One region of the Oceanobacillus sp. CAU 1775 genome, then DNA from elsewhere that is predicted to be linked to it. Evidence: a T-box and tRNA genes for the amino acid it is inferred to sense, from the RefSeq annotation. Region 1 holds a T-box; the other holds one or more tRNA genes.
What was found. A T-box is a leader RNA that pairs with one kind of tRNA and senses whether it is charged. The one in region 1 lies ahead of argS (arginine--tRNA ligase), so its partner is inferred to be a tRNA-Arg.

Region 1 (10,172 bases):
GACTTTTATCCGGAACATGATGATGATTATCTAGAAGAATGCATTCATAATTTGCAGCAGAAGGGGATTTTTATTTAAATTTTTGTTGCGTGTATATTTTATATAGGGGGATTTTTTATGATTCACTTGAATCCAGAAAGCTTCGTTTTAAAGCCTTCTTTTGCGACGATTCATTGTGAGACGAATTGGAAATGGAGAATGCGAAACACGCCAATGCCGAACTTTGATTTATTTTATGTTTGGAATGGTGAAGGTGAATTACGGTTGAATGGCAAAGATTTTCCGCTCCATAAAGGTACTTGTTTCTTATTTCAACCGGGTGATGTTACTTCGGCAACACATCATCCCCAGAATCCCCTTGTTTTAACTTATATCCATTTTGATGTTTCCGCAGCCGTTCGTATGATTCCAGCTTCGTTTCGTATAATTGAAAATACGATTAGTTTTGAAGCATTGCTATCGCAATATGTACGTCTTTTATTAGTAAAATCATATGGCGCGGAAATGGAAGCCAGGTTAATTTTAAAACAATTGATGATTCGTTTGCTTAGAGAGGACCTGGATAGCATTGAAGAAGTCGAAGTAAGCAGCACGAATCTTTTTGAGAAAATCAGTGAGATCGCAAACTATATTCAGCAACATCCTGGAAAATCCCACTCACTCGAAAGTCTTGCAGCTCGAGCAAATTTATCCGAGCGCTACTTTTCACAAAAGTTTAAAGAAATTACTGGGCATACCGTGAAGCACTTTATCGTCATGTCACGAATTCAACGAGCAGAGCATCTCCTTCATTTTACAGGAATGAGCGTCACAGAAACCGCAGCAGCACTCGGCTACAACGACTTACACTTTTTCAGCAGACAATTCAAACAATACACAGGAAAGAAACCATCCGAATTGCGGTGATACATGGGGACGGTTCTCCTGTTGCACTGAGTGCGACAGGAGAACCGTCCCCATGTATCATTATATTTATGTAAAAAAGTGCAAATTTTTTACTGTTTATTCCAAATACACCTCTTTATTTTCTTGGTAAAATAGCAAAATAAAAATTTAGGGGGAGTAATGTAATGAACAGAAATGAGATTTTGGAAGTCGTGAAGGAACAAAATGTCCAGTACATTCGTCTACAATTCACGGATTTATTTGGAACGGTGAAAAATGTGGAAATCCCTATTAATCAATTGCAGAAAGCGTTAGATAATAAAATGATGTTTGATGGCTCTTCGATTGAAGGTTTTGTGCGTATAGAGGAATCGGATATGTATCTGTACCCTGATTTAGATACATTCGTTATTTTTCCATGGGGCTCAGAAAAAGGGAAAATTGCACGGTTTATCTGTGATGTCTACCATCCAGATGGAACGCCGTTTGAAGGTGATCCTCGAAATAATTTAAAACGTGTGTTGAAGGAAATGGAAGCACTTGGATTTACAAATTTTAATGTTGGTCCAGAGCCTGAATTTTTCTTATTTAAACTGGATGAGGCTGGCGAACCGACGTTAACATTGAATGACCATGGAGGTTACTTTGATCTTGCCCCAACTGATTTGGGAGAGAATTGCCGACGTGAGATTGTTTTAGAACTTCAAGCTTTGGGCTTTGAAATTGAAGCATCTCACCATGAGGTGGCTCCTGGACAACATGAAATTGATTTTAAATATCAAGATGCCTTAAAAGCATGTGATGACATACAGACCTTTAAATTAATTGTGAAAACAATTGCTCGGAAACATGGATTACATGCTACATTCATGCCGAAACCACTATTTGGCGTTAACGGCTCAGGAATGCATTGTAACTTAAGTTTATTTAAAGGGAATGAAAATGTATTTTATGACCCAAATGGAGATTTGGAATTAAGTGATACCGCTCGGAGCTTTCTAGCAGGACTACTTCATCACGCGAATAATTTTACTGCCATTACGAATCCGATTGTAAATTCTTATAAACGATTGGTTCCTGGCTATGAGGCGCCTTGTTATATTGCATGGTCTGCCCGAAATCGAAGCCCACTGATTCGTATTCCTGCTTCACGTAAGTTGAGTACAAGAGTCGAGCTTCGTAGTGTCGATCCAGCCGCAAATCCATATCTAGCAATGGCAGTGTTGTTAGCTGCTGGGTTAGATGGTGTGAAGAGTCAGCTGACAGCACCCGAACCAGTAAATCAAAATATTTATGCGATGTCTAAAGAGGAAAGAAAAGAAGCAGGGATCGGGGATTTGCCTTCTTCGTTAATAGAAGCCCTCGATTATTTAAAAGCAGATGATGTGATTAAGAACGCCTTAGGAGAACACTTATATAATCATTTTGTAAAAGCAAAACAAATAGAAGCAGATAATTTTCGCATCACCGTGCATCCGTGGGAGCGCGAGCAATATATGAAGCAGTATTAATGAGACATGGGGACGGTTCTCTTGTTGCAGTGAGTGCAACAGGAGAACCGTCCCCATGTTTCACTCTTGCTAAATAATCGGAAAATGCTATTATTGTATCTAACTTATAGAAAAGGAGTGAAAGAATGAGATTAATTGTTAAGTTATTACTTGGTATTATTATTGGTATTATTATTGGTTTAATTGCTCCCGAGTTTCTACTTCGAGGAATTGTTACTTTTAAAGATATTTTTGGACAATTTCTTAACTTTGCAATACCATTAATTATTGTCTTTTTCGTTGTTAGTGGGATTGCTAGTTTTGGTAAGGAATCAGGGAAAATGCTGGGTTATACTGCGGGGATTGCTTATGCATCAACAATTATCGCTGGAACTTTAGCATTTATTGTTGCTCTTTTAGTCCTTCCTTCAATCTTAAGTAATGGAGGGGCATCTGCTCAAGAAACTGTCGGATTTGAGGCTTTCTTTACTGTAGAAATTGATCCAATTATGGGTGTGATGACTGCGCTTGTCTTGGCATTCGTACTTGGAATTGGAATTACTCAACTCCCTAGCCCGACGATTAAAGGTTTTTTTGATGAAGGTAAGGAAATCATTGAGAAGATGATTTGGAAAGTTATCATTCCAATTTTACCATTTTATATTGGAAGCATTTTTGCAGAGATCGCTGCTGATGGTGCGGTTGTCGACACATTGCAAGCCTTTGGTCTTGTCCTTGTATTGGCTGTTGCTATGCATTGGGTCTGGCTGATTATTCTCTACGTAATCGCAGGTACATATACTGGAAAAAGTCCATTTTCCTCACTTAAAACGATGCTCCCTGCCTACTTTACTGGTTTAGGAACAATGTCGAGTGCAGCCACAATCCCAGTTACCGTTCGTTCTACCAAAAACAATAAAGTAAGTGATGCAGTTGCTGATGCAGCAGTTCCATTATCAGCTACCATTCACTTATCTGGGAGTACTATTACTCTAGTAACTTGTTCTGTAGCAGTCATGGCTTTAGCGAATAATATGGAACTACCGACATTTGGGTTGATGATGCCATTCATCCTTATGCTTGGTATTATTATGATCGCTGCTCCAGGCGTACCGGGTGGTGCTGTAATAGCTGCCTTAGGACTTTTAGGTACAATGCTTGGATTTGACGAAACAGCTCTCGGCCTAATGATTGCATTATATATGGCACAAGATAGCTTCGGTACCGCAGCTAACGTAACAGGCGATGGTGCCATTGCAATGATGGTAGATAAAATAGCAAATAAAAATAAATCTGCTTAAATGAGACATGGGGACGGTTCTAATGTTGCACTGAGTGCGACACGAGAACCGTCCCCATGTTTCATTCTACATTTCTTCTGGTGCTTGGATTCCTAATAGTCTTAGGCTTTCTTTTAGGACTATTTGAGTTGCGTGGACGAGGGATAGTCTTGCTTGTTTATGTTCTTCGTCATCTAAAATACGGACGGAGCCGTAGTATTTATTAAATGTTTTCGCTAATTCGAGTACATATTTGGCGATTTGAGATGGATCATTTCCTTTATGAGCTCGCCCTACTGTTTCTGGGAAATCGAGTAGATTTTTCACGATTGGCCATGCTGCTTCATCAGTAATTTTCGCTGATTCACTCTGTTCCACATAATTTCCTTTTCTTAAAATAGAGCTTGCACGGGCATGTGTATATTGGACGTAAGGCCCTGTTTCCCCCTCAAATTTGAGCATTTCTTCTAGAGAAAATTCCACATCGTTGAGACGGAAGTTTTTCAAATCATGAAAAATTACTGCGCCTGTTCCGACTTGATGGGCAACGGATTCTCTTGATGCCAGAGTTGGATTTTTATCCATAATATTTTGGTTTGCCAGCTGAATAGCGTCTTTCAATACATCCTCTAATAATACGACCTTCCCTTTTCTTGTGGACATTTTCTTTCCGTCTTTGAGCATCATTCCAAATGGTACATGCTCAAGTCCTTCATGCCAGTCAAAGCCCATTTTCTCTAGCACTGTAAAAATCTGCTTAAAGTGTAAGGCTTGTTCATTGCCGACTACATATAATGATTTTTTAAAATTATACGTATGCTGTCGATAAATTGCCGCAGCCAAGTCACGTGTCGCATATAATGTTGTGCCATCTCTTTTCTTGATTAAGCAAGGTGGTAAGTCATTTGGCATTTCGACTACTTTTGCACCGTCAGAGTCATTTATTAGCTGCTTATCTTCAAGTAATTTTACTACAGCATCCATTTTATCATTATAAAAAGCTTCCCCATGCGTTGAATCAAATTGCACGCCTAATAAATCATATATCTTCGAGAATTCCTTTAATGATTCCTCTCTAAACCATTTCCACAATTCTAAAGCTGACTCATCACCATCCTCTAAACGCTTAAACCATAATCTTCCTTCATCATTTAAATTTTCATCGGATTCTGCTTCCTCATGAAAACGCACATATAATTTCAATAACTCTTTAATCGGATTTTCTTTAACAAGTTGCTCATCTCCCCATTTTTTATAAGCAACAATTAACTTACCAAATTGCGTTCCCCAGTCACCCAAATGATTGATTCGTACAACTTGATAGCCACTTTTTTCAGCAATTAAAGCTAAAGAATTTCCAATCACTGTTGAGCGCAAATGTCCCATCGAAAAAGGCTTCGCAATATTTGGGGAGGAGAAGTCAATGGTGATGGTTTCTTGATTTCCAATTTCTATGTTTCCGAAGGCTGCTTTTTTCTTGAGCACTTCATCTATGACAGTAGCGGAAACTTCCTCTTGATTGAAATAAGCATTAATATACCCATTAACAACTTCTATCTTTTGAATGATCGTTGGTAATTTAAGCTTTTCAGCAAGTTCAGTTGCAATAATATTTGGAGATTTTCGGAAAACTTTGGCCAATTCAAAACAAGGAAAAGCTAAGTCTCCCATATTATTGTATTTTGGTTTCTCAATCATGCTTGAGATTTTTTCTAAATCTAACTCGTCTTTTAATTCGTCATGTAAAACTTTTGCAAATTCCTTTTTCATATTCATGCTCGTTTCCTCCTATAAAATTAAAAAACTCCCGCCTCTTTTTCATAAGAAAAGAGACGGGAGTTTTATTTTCCCGCGGTACCACTCAATTTGTTCATAGAAACCACTCTATTTGATAACGAGGCTCATCCCCGACCAACCCTACTAATGTTCAGGTAAGTATCTACAAAGTGCGGTTCACTACTCGCTTCATCATCAGGCTCCCACCATCCCTGATTCGCTTCATATCCACAAATAGTTACTCTCTTTGTCATCGACGTTAAAAATATAATTTAGTTTATTATAAGACTATTTCCAAAAAAAGCAAGAGCAAAGTGAGACATGGGGACGGTTCTCTTGTTGCACTGAATGCAACAGGAGAACCGTCCCCATGTTGCATTATTTCGAGTGAAACGCTACTTGCAGTTCACGAACTTTCTCTGCTAAGTCTTCAACTGGGCCATTCACAACTACGTCTCGAACGACTTCTTCTATTGGTAAGTTTCGAACACGTGAGGGTCCGACTCCCAACTCTGTTAACCACTCAACCAGCTGCTCTGATGAACTTGCATATACAATTCTACCTAAACCAACCCATCCATGAGCTGCGGCACACATCGGACAATGTTCTCCTGAAGTATAAACTGTTGCCAAGCTTCGTTCTTCTGGCGTCATATTCTCAGCTGCCCACCGGGCCAAAGCAAATTCTGGGTGCTGGGTGTGGTCACCACCTGCAACATGATTATGGTCTTCAGCTAGAACTTCGCCGTCTACAGAAACAAGTACAGATCCGAATGGCTCATCACCTTTTTCTAGAGCTGTTCTCGCTAGTTCTATGCAACGTTCTAAATGCTTGCGATCAATTTCTGTAATCATTCTGCCATCTCCCTCTAGATTTATTGAATATATTATCTACAAGCATACTATTCTACCTCTTATTTTTCAAAATTTTGAAGCGCCAAAAAACCCAACCTACACATATGTAAGTTGGGTTTAATGAGACATGAGGACGGTTCTCTTGTTGCACTGAGTGCGACAGGAGAACCGTCCCCATGTTGCATTTATATTAATGTGCGTGGTCTTCGAAGTCTCCTTCTAATTCAAGCGGAACTTCATCTTCTGTTCCGGGTTCAACAAGTAAGAACTGCCCCATCATGCCGGAGTCTTCATGCAATAATATATGACAATGGTACATTAGTGGATTATGCAAATCCTGATAATCGGCAAACTCAATTACAATTTTTACACTCGCACCTGATGGCACAAAAACAGTATCCTTCCTACCGCTTTCATATTCATTTGGTGGATCTCCGTTTACCTCTACCACGCGGAAGGCTGCCGTATGGACGTGGAAGTTATGCTCTGGGCCCATATTATTAATTTCCCAAACTTCTGTTGTACCTGCGCCGACAACTTCATCAATACGACTCATATCCATTTTCTTACCATTGATATCATTGTCACCAGTTAAAGTGAAATGTCTTATCGTAGGGTTCTCTGGTTCTTCAATCGGTGGCACACTAGAAATCTCGCGAGGCAAAGCTTCTGACTCTTCTAATTCAGGTGCTGCGACCATTTTTACCAAATCAAATTCCCCACTACCAATTCCAACATTCCCGTTAAAACTACGGAAAATAACTTCCTCGCCAGGTTCAAAATGAACAACAATTTCTGCACGCTCTCCAGGACTTAGCATTACTCGGTCTAACGTAATCGGTTCATTTAAAAGACCTACATCATTCCCGACAATATCGAATAGTCTATCATCCGTAAAACCAAAATTATATGCCCTTGTGTTCGACCCATTCAACACACGGAAACGAACTTTTTGTGTAGTGACTTCAAAATATGGATCATGGGTACCGTTAATTAATATTTCATCCCCCATAACACCATGAACACCTTCATATTCCATCGTCATTTGTCCGTCTTCTGTAAAATCTTTATCCTGTACAATTAATGGAATATCGTCCACTCCATATTCATGAGGTAATTTATCCGAATCCTCATCTTCAATGAGAAATAATCCAGATAGTCCCCAGTAAACATGTGGCCCAGTGTTCCCGTGTAGATGTGGGTGGTACCAGTTCGTAGCTGCTGGCTGGTCAATCGTCCAATGCGGTGACCATGTTTCACCATCTTCAATTATTTGATGTCCCCCACCATCCATTTCTGGAGGTAGCATCATGCCATGCCAATGTAACGTTGACGGTTCACCTAGATCGTTATTCACATCAAAAGAAACTTTATCTCCACGTTCCACACGAACGGTTGGACCAAGATAAGTTCCATTGATTCCCGCAGTGTCTGTCATCACCCCGGAGAAAAATTCTGTCTGTCCTTGTGCCATTGTTAGGTCAAAATGTTTTGTACCGTCAGCTTCTATGGTAGGTTCCGCAAGCTCCGGTATTTTCAAAGGATTCTTAAATTCCAATTCCCCAACATTCGTGACAAGGTCGTTATTACTACAACCAACTAAAAAGAATATGAATAAAACAATGACTGTAAATTTATGTTGTATTTTCAATCTATATTAAACTTCCTCTCTGTAATCTAGGTTTCACTAACTCTTCTATTTTAACCTATTTTCACGTTGAGTAGGTAGATGATGATTTAACAATTTTATGAAACATGGGGACGGTTCTCTTGTTGCATTTATTGCGACATGAGAACCGTCCCCATGTCGCATGAATCAAAACTCTGATAAACTTAGGGGACTATATAATATTAGGTGATGAAATGACAAATGTAGTGAAGGTCTCGGTTAGAAATTTAGTTGAATATGTGTATCGTAGTGGGAGCATTGAGTCTGGATTTCGCACTGCTTCATCGATGACGGAAGGAACTCGCATCCATCAAATCATCCAAAAAAGTTATAAGGAAAAGGATGAGAAAGAAGTTTTTCTGGTAACAGAAATTCCTTATGATGATTTCGTTGTTCGTGTGGATGGACGTTGCGATGGATTACTTTATAACGAAGATGCCATAACCATTGATGAGATAAAATCCACTGCCCTCGAATTGGACGACATTCAGGAAGATTCCTATCCTGTACACTGGGCACAGGCTATTTTTTATGGCTACATTTATGCTGGGGACCATGATTTATCTGAGGTTACGATCCAACTTACCTATGTTCAAGTAAAGACGCTCGAACAGAAAAAATTTCAGCGACTGATGACTTATGAAGAAATGGAGACCTTCGTTAATCGTGTAATTGAAGAATATGCAACGTTTTTAAGAGTGAGAATCAATCATAAGAACAGGCGGAATGAAACGAGCAAGATACTTAAGTTCCCATTTGAAACCTACCGTGAAGGCCAGCGAAAACTAGCAGGCTCCGTATATAAAACTATCGTCGACAAGAAAACATTGTTTGCAAGTGCATCTACTGGGATTGGTAAAACCATTTCTACAATTTTCCCCGCTGTTAAAGCAATTGGCGAGGGCAAATTAGAGAAGATGTTCTATTTGACTGCGAAGACAATTACTAGAACAGCAGCAGAAGAAGCATTTCGTTTACTAATTGATCAAGGGCTAGATATTCATGTCTTAACAATTACCGCTAAAGATAAAATTTGTTTTCAAGAAAAACCGATTTGTACAAGCAAGGATTGTCCTTTTGCAAATGGCTTTTATGATCGGATTAACGGAGCTATTATTGATATTTTAGAGAATGAGAGGCTGATAGATCGGGGAATGATTGACCAGTACGCTAGAAAGCACACGGTTTGTCCTTTTGAGTTTTCTATTGAATTGGCGTACGCAGTTGATGCAATCATTTGTGATTATAATTATATATTTGATCCGAGAGTCTCACTAAAACGTTTGATGGAAGATCAGAAAAAGCAAACGGCCATCCTCGTAGATGAAGCACATAACTTAGTGGACCGCGCGAGAGAAATGTATTCAGCCGAAATTTATAAATCTAATTTTCTACAATTAAGTCGGGAATTTAAAGGGAGTTCACTGGCTAAAGCTGCGAAGGCAATCAATGACCACTTATTGCAAGTAAAGAAATCCGAGGACTATTTGCGAAAAGACCTGGATAAAGAGCTAGTGGAGCTACTCGATGCATTCATTATCGAGGCCGAAACTCTGCTTGTGCAGCAAGAGCACGAATTATTACTGGAAACGTATTTTGCTGCGAAAGCTTTTGTGAACATAGCTGAACTATACAATGACCAATTTATTAGTTATGTGGAAGTGCAGAAGAGTGAAGTGAGAATGAAGTTATTTTGCCTAGATCCATCCGAACAGATCCTAAAAATGGGAAAAGGCTTCAAAGGCAGAGTATTCTTTTCTGCCACTTTAAGTCCTGCAGGTTATTATATGGATTTACTAGGTGGGCAGCCAGATGATTATGTCGTTTCCATCCCCTCCCCTTTTGCGAGAGAAAATACAGAAGTAATCATTCAACCACTTTCCACAAGGTACAGAGACAGAGATCAGACAATAGAGCCTATGGTAGATTTTTTTAAAAATGTAATCGATAAAAAGCACGGAAACTTCCTTGTCTTCTTCCCGTCCTATCAATACATGAGAAATGCGTATGAACAATTTATCGAGCATTATCCTGACGAGTCAACGATTATTCAGGATGTTGGGATGTCTGAAATGGAAAGGGAAGAATTTTTGGCAGCGTTTAGTACTGAGCGTACGAGCCGATTGGTTGGTTTTGCCGTACTCGGTGGAATTTTCTCTGAAGGTGTGGATCTAAAAGGTGACAGACTACAAGGTGTCATTGTAGTTGGAGTTGGCA
Region 2 (10,172 bases), on a different contig from region 1:
ATAAAAAAACCTCATCATACTGTAAGACACGATACAGAAAAGATAGCAAAACTACTGTATTCTCTTTTACAAAAATAAACGCTTGAGAATGAGATAATAGGGAGGTGAAGCTAATGTCGTTTGCTTCTGAAATTAAGAAAGAATTAACTGGTATGGAAACAGAAAAAGAAGAACAAATTGCTGAGTTGTCCGCATTGATTCGAATGAATGGCGTAGTTTCCTTTTCAAGACACCATTACACACTCGATGTTCAAACCGAAAATGCAGCAATTGCAAGAAGAATCTATACCTTAATAAAAGCAAATTTTACCCAAACGATTGAAATATTAGTACGAAGAAAAATGAAGCTTAAAAAGAATAATATTTACATTGTGCGTATGAAAGATGATGCAATTTCCTTCCTAAAAGAATTAAAAATAATGGAAGATCCTCATCAAACAATACAAGCAATTTCACCAGAAATAATTAATAATACCGATACAAAGAGAGCATACCTACGAGGTGCTTTTCTAGCTGGTGGTTCCATTAATAATCCAGAAACATCATCTTATCATCTTGAAATCTATAATTTTCACGAGGAGCATAATAACTCTTTGAGTGAATTATTAAATACATTTGGCTTAAGATCCCGAACTTTAGAAAGAAAGCATGGTTTTATCGTTTATATAAAAGAAGCTGAAAAAATCACAGAGTTTCTAAGTTTAATTGGTGCGCATAACGCTTTATTTAGATTTGAGGATGTTCGTATTGTTCGTGACATGCGGAATTCTGTAAATCGTCTCGTGAATTGTGAAACAGCCAATCTGAATAAAACAATTGGTGCAGCGTTTCGCCAGATTGAAAACATAAAGTTAATTGAACGTACGGTAGGACTCGAGCAGCTTCCTGAAAAGCTTCAAGAAATCGCACTTTTGCGAATGGAGCATGAGGATGTTTCTTTGAAAGAACTTGGTGAATTAGTAAGCAATGGCAAGATTTCTAAATCTGGTGTTAATCATCGATTGAAAAAAATTGATGAATATGCAGATAAAATTAGACAAGGGGAATTAATTACGAAATAGAAGATGATAAAAGTCCACTTTTTGTAACCTCGCATTTTTATACCCAGTCTACACGCAACTCGCTTTCCGTTTAAGTTTTGGGAAAGCGAATTGTTATTAGGCGTTAGTAATAGCAACTTACTAATATGAGAAAATGGCAAATGATAATATTTCAATTTGGAAAAAATATACAAAATTAAGTACAAAATGTAATAATTTTGTTTTATCGTTCTCATAATTTTTATTTCATGCTATAATACAAATAATTAGTAATTAAAATTTATGTAACGCAATAAGATAAACTGAAAAAGCAGTTTGGACTGCTTTTTTGAATACTGAATAATGTTAGCGTTTTCTATAACTCAGGGAGGATGAGTGGAGTTGGTTGAGAATACAGTAAAGATAGAGTTAGAAACAGGATTACAGGCACGTCCTGCTGCACAATTTGTGCAAGAAGCAAATCGATATTCTTCGCATTTATTTTTAGAAAAAGATGGTAAAAAAGTGAATGCCAAGAGTATTATGGGCTTAATGAGTTTAGCGATTGCTAATGGTGAAGAAATTAAAATCATAGCAGATGGGCCTGATGAAGAAATAGCAATGAACCATTTAGTCTCCTTCGTAACAAAAGGATAATTGAAGGTTATATGAAAACAAGCGCAATCCCGTTAAATGTTAGGGGATGCGCTTATTTTATTGTGCTTTTTAAAAGCATTTATTATTGATTAGGTTCATAAATATCCCATGCCGTTTTTAGTGAGTCTACCACAAAGTCTGAAACCTCTTCAATGTCAATATTATCTGTTACTACTTTTGAGTGATGTTCTTCATATATTGGTTGTCTCTTATAATACAACTCTTTCATTTCTTCATCGTTTTTCCCTTTAAGAACTGGACGACTTTCGATTAAAATATTTGCTCTTTCTTTCCAAGAATCCCATGATAAATCAAGATAAAATACAATACTCTTGGAGAGACACAGTTCTCTAATTTCTTTCTGTAAAAAAGCTCCGCCACCCAAAGAAATTACTTTTAATCGTTGGTTACAAAATTCTGTAATCATTTCTTTTTCTTTTTCTCTAAAAGTAGCTTCTCCGTACTCTTGAAAAATTTGTGTCGTTGGCATTTGAAATTCTTTTTCAATTTCCTGATCAATATCAATGAAATCCCGGTAAAGTTTCCTTGCGATGGATTTCCCAATCGTCGTTTTACCTACCCCCATAAAGCCAATTAAAACTATATTTTTCTGTCTAAGTGCAACCTGATTAAAAACCATACAACAATCCTCTTCCTACTAATATATTTATATTTTTTAGATATTCTAAAGTTTATTATTGAGTTTTTCTAATTGAAGAATGAGAAGACTAAAATGAGCTTCAGAAATATACGGAGACTCCAGCGGGAGGAAGCTCACCAGCCGCCCGCCAAGCGTGCGTATATTTCCGAAGCGGGTTTATCCTCTCAACAATATTTAACTTTAACAGCGCTAATCTTTAGTTAAACAGTATAATTACAATAATATCTACTTCATAGTATAATCCATCTTTGTTTATATGTAAAAACGGTTCGGATTATCAATAGGAGATAATCCGAACCGTTAAGTGTTCTTAATGAAGCTATTCATTTAGATTCTGATAAATTACTTCGCTTCTTCGTTACGTTCTAAAATTTTGTCAATCAAACCGTACTCAACTGAACGTTGTGCAGTCATGAAGTTATCACGTTCTGTATCACGTTCAATTGTTTCCATAGGCTGTCCAGTCTTGTCAGCTAAAATTTCATTCATACGTCTTTTAATTTCAATAATACGTTTCGCATGAATTTCAATATCAGTTGCTTGACCTTGTGTGCCACCTAATGGCTGGTGAATCATAATTTCACTGTTTGGTAATGCAAAACGTTTACCTTTTTCACCAGCAGCTAGTAGGAAAGCTCCCATAGATGCTGCCATTCCAATACAAATTGTTGATACGTCAGATTTAATGAAGTTCATCGTATCGTAGATTGCCATACCAGCTGTAATCGATCCACCTGGTGAGTTGATGTAAAGAGAGATATCTTTTCCTGGATCTTCAGCTTCTAAGAATAGTAGCTGTGCAACAATTGAGTTTGCAACGTTATCATCGATCCCGCTTCCTAGTAAAATAATACGGTCCTTCAAAAGTCTTGAATAAATATCATATGCACGTTCCCCGCGGTTTGTTTGTTCAATAACTGTAGGTACTAAATTCATAAACAAATTCCTCCTAGTAAACAAATTTTCTTTGTAAATCTAATTTTATCATATATCATTGGTCAATGAAGGTCAAACAAAAACGTTCAATAAAAAAAGAACTATATCCAAGCTTTCCCATTTCTAATATTTATAAACCGAATTGCTTTTTTATCCATAGATTCAAGCTTGTAAGAGATTTGGATAAAGGTTATAATATGGATTGTGTAATTTTTCGTTGGATAATCGAATTTTAACGAAGTTTCATTTTTGCGCCCATAGCTCAGCTGGATAGAGCACTAGTTTCCGGTACTAGGTTTGTCGGGGGTTCGAATCCCTCTGGGCGTGTTATACTAATAGATGAGCAAGTGAAAAGTATTTCTTTTCACTTGTTTTTTTATGCGTTTTAACTATTAATTTTTATTCTACTTATCATTTCTGCGATATTTCTTTTCTTATAATTTCTCTTGCCAGTCGATCAGCAATGTAATTTTCTTTCTCAGGAATCCATTTAATAAAGAAATAAGGAAAATCTTTCTTTAACTCTCGAATCTCTGTTAAAAAGGAAGAAAAGATATGATTTTTTGTGTGGTCCTTCTCAATTGTGTCAACAACTACTTTAGAATCTGTACGAAAAGAAAGTATTTCTTCAGGAAAGTTTTTCTTGCAAATTTCTAATGCTTTTATAACTGCGAGAAACTCTGCTTCATGGTTGGAAAGGTTCTCTTGAAAGAAACTATACTCATGAATTTCTTTATTCTTTTTTATCGCAATCCCCATGCCACTAGGCCCAGGGTTACCTCGTGAAGCTCCATCTGTATAAACTTCAATCAATCAATAGCAACCTCCTTATGAACAATACTTATAGAATATTATAAGCTATTTGTTATTTTAAGTAAAAATCTAAAACAAATTTGAAGTAGCAAGAATGCTGTTATATAACCTTTGTTTTGTTGTTTTTTCTTTTATTAGGAAAATAAACAAGACATATAATATTAAATGACTTGCCATATTAATTAATATTCAGTATATTATAAACACAGAGTACTCCAACTTCGAGGGGGGATGGTATGTCAGAAGTAATTTTAGAACTTAAAGAATTAAGTACTCATTTTTTTACAGATAGTGGAGAAATCCCTGCGGTGGATAAAGTTAGCTTTAAAGTTCATAAAGGAGAAGTAGTCGGAATTGTAGGAGAGTCTGGGAGTGGAAAGAGTGTTACTTCACTTTCAGTCATGCAATTAGTTCCAAGCCCACCAGGTCGGATCGTCGGCGGGGAAGTGAATTTTAAAGGTCAAGATATAGCACATGCATCTGAAAAGAAAATGAAACAAATTCGCGGTAATGAAATTTCGATGATTTTCCAAGAGCCAATGACATCATTAAATCCATTATTTACAATTGGAAATCAGATGCGAGAAGCAATTCGTATTCACCAAAAGGTCAGTAAGAAGTTTGCAACTCAAAAAGCGATTGAAATGCTTAAAATGGTAGGTATTCCAAGAGCAGAAGCTATTGTAAATGAATATCCTCACCAATTATCGGGTGGAATGCGTCAGCGTGTAATGATAGCGATGGCTATGTCTAGTGATCCAGAACTTTTAATAGCGGATGAGCCAACGACAGCATTAGACGTGACGATTCAAGCGCAGATATTGGACTTAATGAAGAACTTAAATAAAGAAGAAGATACAAGTATTCTACTCATTACACATGATTTAGGTGTTGTTGCAGATATTTGCGATAGGGTAGTTGTAATGTACTCTGGACAAGTTGTAGAACAAGGCACAAAACGTGAAATTTTAAAAGATCCACAGCACCCATATACACAAGGACTAATTAAATCACTACCCAAAATTCATGGAAGAGATGAAAAATTATACTCAATTCCAGGAACGGTAGCACGTCCAAAGGTTGGGCAGGTAGGATGTAGATTTGCTCCACGCTGTGAGTTCGCTTTTGATAGATGTTTTAATGAAAATCCTGAATTATATAAACTAGAAAACGGTCGTGAAAGTCGCTGCTTTTTACATGCCGAAGAGGAAAGGGAGCGATTAGCCAATGCAACAGCCTCTACTAGAAGTTAAAGGATTAAAGAAGCACTTCCCTATTCACGGGGGTGTTTTAGGAAAAAAAGTTGGAGATGTGAAAGCGGTTGATGATGTTTCCTTCGAAGTAAGAGAAGGTGAAATTCTCGGTATTGTTGGAGAGTCTGGCTGTGGGAAATCAACAACTGGAAAAGCTATTTTAAGATTGATTGAACCAACAGAAGGTGAGATTTGGTTTGAAGGTGAAGAAATTACTAATATTTCTCCAGAAGAAATGCGTAAGTTAAGAAGGAATATGCAAATAATTTTTCAAGATCCATACGCATCTTTAAACCCACGTCATACAGTTGAGAAAATTATTGGAGAACCTTTACTTATTCATGGAATGAGTTCGCGCGCTGAAAGAAAAGCAAGAGTGCAAGAACTATTAGAAGTTGTCGGGCTTAGTGCTTATCATGCTACAAGGTACCCACACCAGTTTAGTGGTGGACAAAGACAACGTATTGGGATTGCTAGAGCGCTTGCGAATAATCCCAAGCTAATCATTTGTGATGAACCTGTATCCGCATTGGACGTTTCCGTGCAATCACAAATACTTAATTTGATGGAAGATTTAAGAGATGAATTTAATTTAACCTATGTATTTATAGCGCATGATTTAAGTGTCGTAAAGCATATTAGTGATCGTGTTGGCGTAATGTACTTAGGAAGAATGGTAGAACTTGCCGATAAGGATGATCTCTATGCATCTCCTAGACATCCATATACACAAGCATTATTATCTGCAGTTCCAGACCCTGATCCAGATGTTGTTCAGGATAGGATCATTTTACAGGGAGATGTTCCAAGTCCTGCAGATCCGCCAAGCGGTTGTGCTTTTCATACCCGCTGTCCAGTAGCAATGGACATATGTAGTAAGGTTCGACCAGAATTTCAGCCAGTTGATGATAATCATTTTGTTGCTTGTCATTTATATGGTGATAAGCAGTAAAATATATATTTTTCAAAAAAACAAGGGGGTAAGTAAATGAAATTTCGATTAACGTTTTTAGCTATCTTGATGCTAGCTTTTGTACTAGTTTTAGCAGCATGTAGCGGCGATGGTGGAGCAGATCCAGAAGACACGGATACAGACACTACCGAAGATACGGATGATGGAGAAGAGACTACTGATGATGATGGGGAAACTGACGGTGAAGAAACGGCGTCTGGAGACCAGATTCTAGTATTTGCTAGAGGTGGAGATTCAGAGAGTCTTGACCCATCAGCTACATCTGACGGGGAATCTTCAAGAGTTACGCAACAAGTTCTAGAAGGGTTATTAACTTTTGAAAAGGATTCATTTGAATTACAACCTGGTCTTGCACATGATTGGGAAGTTTCTGATGACGGATTGAAGTACACGTTCTATCTAGAAGAGGGAGTTACTTTCCACGATGGAACAGACTTTAATGCAGAAGCAGTAAAAATTAACTTTGAAAGATGGGCAGATCCTGAGCACGAATACGCATTTGCAGATGATGGCTATGTGTATGTACTTTACGGAACAATGTTCGGTGGGTACAAAGGTGATCCAGGACATGTAATTGATGAAATTAATGTTGTAAATGATCATGAAGTTGAATTTATTTTAAATCAGCCACTTGGATTCTTCTTACAGAATCTAGGGATGAGCTACTTTGCAATGATGTCTCCTGCAGCACTAGAAGAATATGGACCATCAATTAATGAAAACCCAGTAGGGACTGGTCCGTTTAAATTCGTAAGCTGGAGCAGAGATGATTCTATTATCCTTGATAAATTTGAGGACTATCGTAAAGAAGGTTTACCAAAGCTTGATCGTGTAATATTTGAAGTTATTCCAGATAACGCTGCAAGATTAATTGCACTTCGTTCTGGTGAAATCGATATTATGGATGGACTAAATCCAGACGATGCAGCTGGAGTAGAAGCGGAAGATGGACTTGAATTATTAACAAGAACTGAGAACAACTTTGGTTATGTTGGTTTCAACACACAAAAAGCGCCATTTGACCAAGTAGAAGTGCGTCAAGCATTTAAACATGCAGTTGATAACCAAGCAATTGCTGATGCTTTATATGCTGGTTACGCAACGACTGCTAAGAATCCTTTACCACCAGGATATCTTGGTTATAACGATGATGTAGCAGCTTTCGAATATGATCCTGAAAGAGCTAAAGAGTTACTAGCAGAAGCAGGATTTGAAGATGGTATGGAAATCGAATTATGGACAATGCCGGTTGCAAGACCATATATGCCAGATCCAGAAACAGTTTCACAAATTGTACAAAGTAACTTGGCAGATATCGGTGTTACAGCAACAATTGTTCGTGAAGAATGGGCTCCATATCTAGAGAAAACATTAGCTGGAGAGCATCAGCTCTTTATCTTAGGTTGGTCAGGTACGAACGGAGATCCTGATTACTTCTTAAGTAGTCTTCTACATGGCGACGCAATTGGAAGTAGTAACCGTTCATTCTATGAAAACCCAGAAGTTGATGAATTATTAGATGCAGCTAAACGTGCTGTTGACCAGGACGAACGTGCAGATCTTTATGCACAAGCTCAAGCTATAATCTCAGAAGATTCACCAATGATTACACTTGTACACTCTCGACCAGTGATGGCTACGACTAGTAATGTTATAAACTACGTGCCACACCCATCAACAAGTGAATCATTAGCAGAAGTTGAATTACAGAATTAATAACTAAAAAGAAAATCAGGGGTAGTAGTTAAGTGCTACTATCCCTTCTCTTTTATTGGGAAGAAGTCTTAAGAGAATGAGGGTGAAAAGATGGTTACCTATATAATTAGACGCTTGCTTATGCTTATACCAGTATTGATAGGAATGACTTTAATCACATTCTCCATCGTGCACTTAATTCCTGGAAATCCAGCTCAAGCGATATTGGGAGAAGCAGCCACCGCCCAAGCAGTTGCAGATTTAGAACAAAGTATGGGGCTGAATGAACCTTATTTTATACAATACGGTCATTATGTTCTTGATTTACTTCAAGGGGATCTTGGAACTTCCTTACGATCCAAAGGAGAAATATCTACTGAAATTATACCTTACATAGCGGCTACATTTGAGCTAACTGTATTTGCTATGATTTTCGCGATCGTTATCGGTGTTAATGCGGGAATTATCAGTGCTTGGAAGCAAAACTCATGGTTTGATTTATTAGCAATGTTATTTGCTTTAATTGGTGTTTCCATGCCTGTATTCTGGTTAGCTCTAATGGAGCAATGGGTGTTTGCGCAAGAATTGGGTTGGCTTCCAGCGTATGGAAGGCAAAGCAGTCGAGATCCAATTGCTGCAATTACACATTTATATGTACTAGACTCATTGATTCATCTAGATTTCTCTAGAACGATTACTATTTTGAAGCACTTAATTTTACCAGGTATCGCACTAGGAACCATTCCAATGGCGATTATTGCACGTATGACAAGATCTAGTATGTTAGAGGTTATGAAGTCTGACTACATTCGTACGGTTCGTGCAAAAGGTTCTGGTCAATTTTTAGTTATCTATAAGCATGCATTAAAGAATGCGATGATTCCAGTACTTACTGTTATCGGTCTTCAATCAGGTGTTTTACTTGGTGGAGCAATTCTAACGGAGACAATTTTCAGTTGGCCGGGTATTGGTCGCTATATATATGAAGCCATCAACTACCGAGATTATCCTGTTATTCAATCGGGTATCCTTGTAGTCGCATTTATCTTCGTAATGATTAATTTATTTGTAGATATTCTTTATAAAAAAATTGATCCACGGATTAAATACTAGGGGGTGCTGCATATGAAAACAGAAGTAAAAAATTCAGAACAACTAGTACCTAATCCTGCAAGTCGTGATCAACATATAGATACGGAAGAAATAGAAGCTGTCTCTCCCTGGAAGGATACCTTAAAGCAACTCTCAAGGAATCGTTTTGCAATTATTGGCTTTGGGATTATCGGATTCTTTATCTTAGTTGCAATAATAGCGCCGTTCTTTACTTCTTTCGCCTACGAAGAACAAAATCTTGTCGATCGATTAGTTCCTCCATCAGCTGAATACTGGTTAGGAACAGACCATTTAGGTAGAGATATGTTTACAAGACTTGTGTATGGTGCGAGAGTTTCCTTGATGGTTGGATTCTTTGCTGTTACAGGTGCATTGGTATTTGGGACATTATTAGGAATTATTGCTGGTTATTTTGGACGCTGGATTGATATGGTTATTTCACGTATCTTTGATATCCTTTTAGCATTTCCTAGTATTCTTCTAGCAATTGCGATTGTTGCTATTTTAGGAGCATCATTAGAAAATGCGCTAATTGCGATTGCTATTATTAATATCCCTATCTTTGGTAGACTTGTTCGTTCAAGAGTTATTAGTTTGCGAGAAGAAGAATATATCATGGCTGCAAAAGCCCAAGGAATGAAACACGGTAGAATAATCTTTCAGCATATATTACCAAACAGTATTGCGCCGATTATTGTTCAATCAACCCTTGGATTTGGTACAGCTATCCTAGAGGCTGCGGCACTTGGATTCTTAGGTTTAGGTGCGCAACCACCGACTCCAGAGTGGGGGCAAATGCTTGCGGATTCGAGAGATTTTATCCAGCTAGCACCTTGGACGGTTGTCGTTCCTGGTATAGCCATCGTTCTTGTCGTATTAGGTTTTAACTTAATTGGAGATGGCTTGCGTGATGCATTAGATCCGAAAATGAAAAATTAATAGGAAAACTATTTAAATGCCCGTTCATCAGAAACTTTGATGGGCGGGCATTTTAATTTTATGTGGTTTGCTTTCTCTCTTGATCCAAGTCGTGAGAGTTTCATCGAAGATTT

Region 2: it encodes a tRNA-Arg, which carries the amino acid that the T-box ahead of argS (arginine--tRNA ligase) is inferred to sense. The anticodon was not compared.

Annotation. Positions count from the first base shown of each region.
Region 1 covers NZ_JBTLRO010000001.1:170,270-180,441, reverse strand. The annotation lists gene ACXYMZ_RS00895 (TIGR02328 family protein) at 1-78, shown strand, start outside; gene ACXYMZ_RS00890 (helix-turn-helix domain-containing protein) at 118-906, shown strand; gene glnA (type I glutamate--ammonia ligase) at 1,071-2,396, shown strand; gene ACXYMZ_RS00880 (dicarboxylate/amino acid:cation symporter) at 2,522-3,676, shown strand; gene argS (arginine--tRNA ligase) at 3,743-5,431, opposite strand; T-box leader at 5,481-5,694, opposite strand; gene ACXYMZ_RS00870 (nucleoside deaminase) at 5,810-6,286, opposite strand; gene ACXYMZ_RS00865 (multicopper oxidase family protein) at 6,477-7,937, opposite strand; gene ACXYMZ_RS00860 (ATP-dependent DNA helicase) at 8,150-10,172, shown strand, end outside.
Region 2 covers NZ_JBTLRO010000003.1:288,898-299,069, forward strand. The annotation lists gene ACXYMZ_RS07560 (gluconeogenesis factor YvcK family protein) at 1-78, shown strand, start outside; gene whiA (DNA-binding protein WhiA) at 114-1,061, shown strand; gene ACXYMZ_RS07570 (HPr family phosphocarrier protein) at 1,422-1,676, shown strand; gene ACXYMZ_RS07575 (shikimate kinase) at 1,759-2,316, opposite strand; gene clpP (ATP-dependent Clp endopeptidase proteolytic subunit ClpP) at 2,680-3,273, opposite strand; tRNA gene ACXYMZ_RS07585 (tRNA-Arg) at 3,525-3,600, shown strand; gene ACXYMZ_RS07590 (ribonuclease HI family protein) at 3,685-4,086, opposite strand; gene ACXYMZ_RS07595 (ABC transporter ATP-binding protein) at 4,323-5,339, shown strand; gene ACXYMZ_RS07600 (ABC transporter ATP-binding protein) at 5,314-6,291, shown strand; gene ACXYMZ_RS07605 (ABC transporter substrate-binding protein) at 6,328-8,028, shown strand; gene ACXYMZ_RS07610 (ABC transporter permease) at 8,119-9,120, shown strand; gene nikC (nickel transporter permease) at 9,133-10,059, shown strand.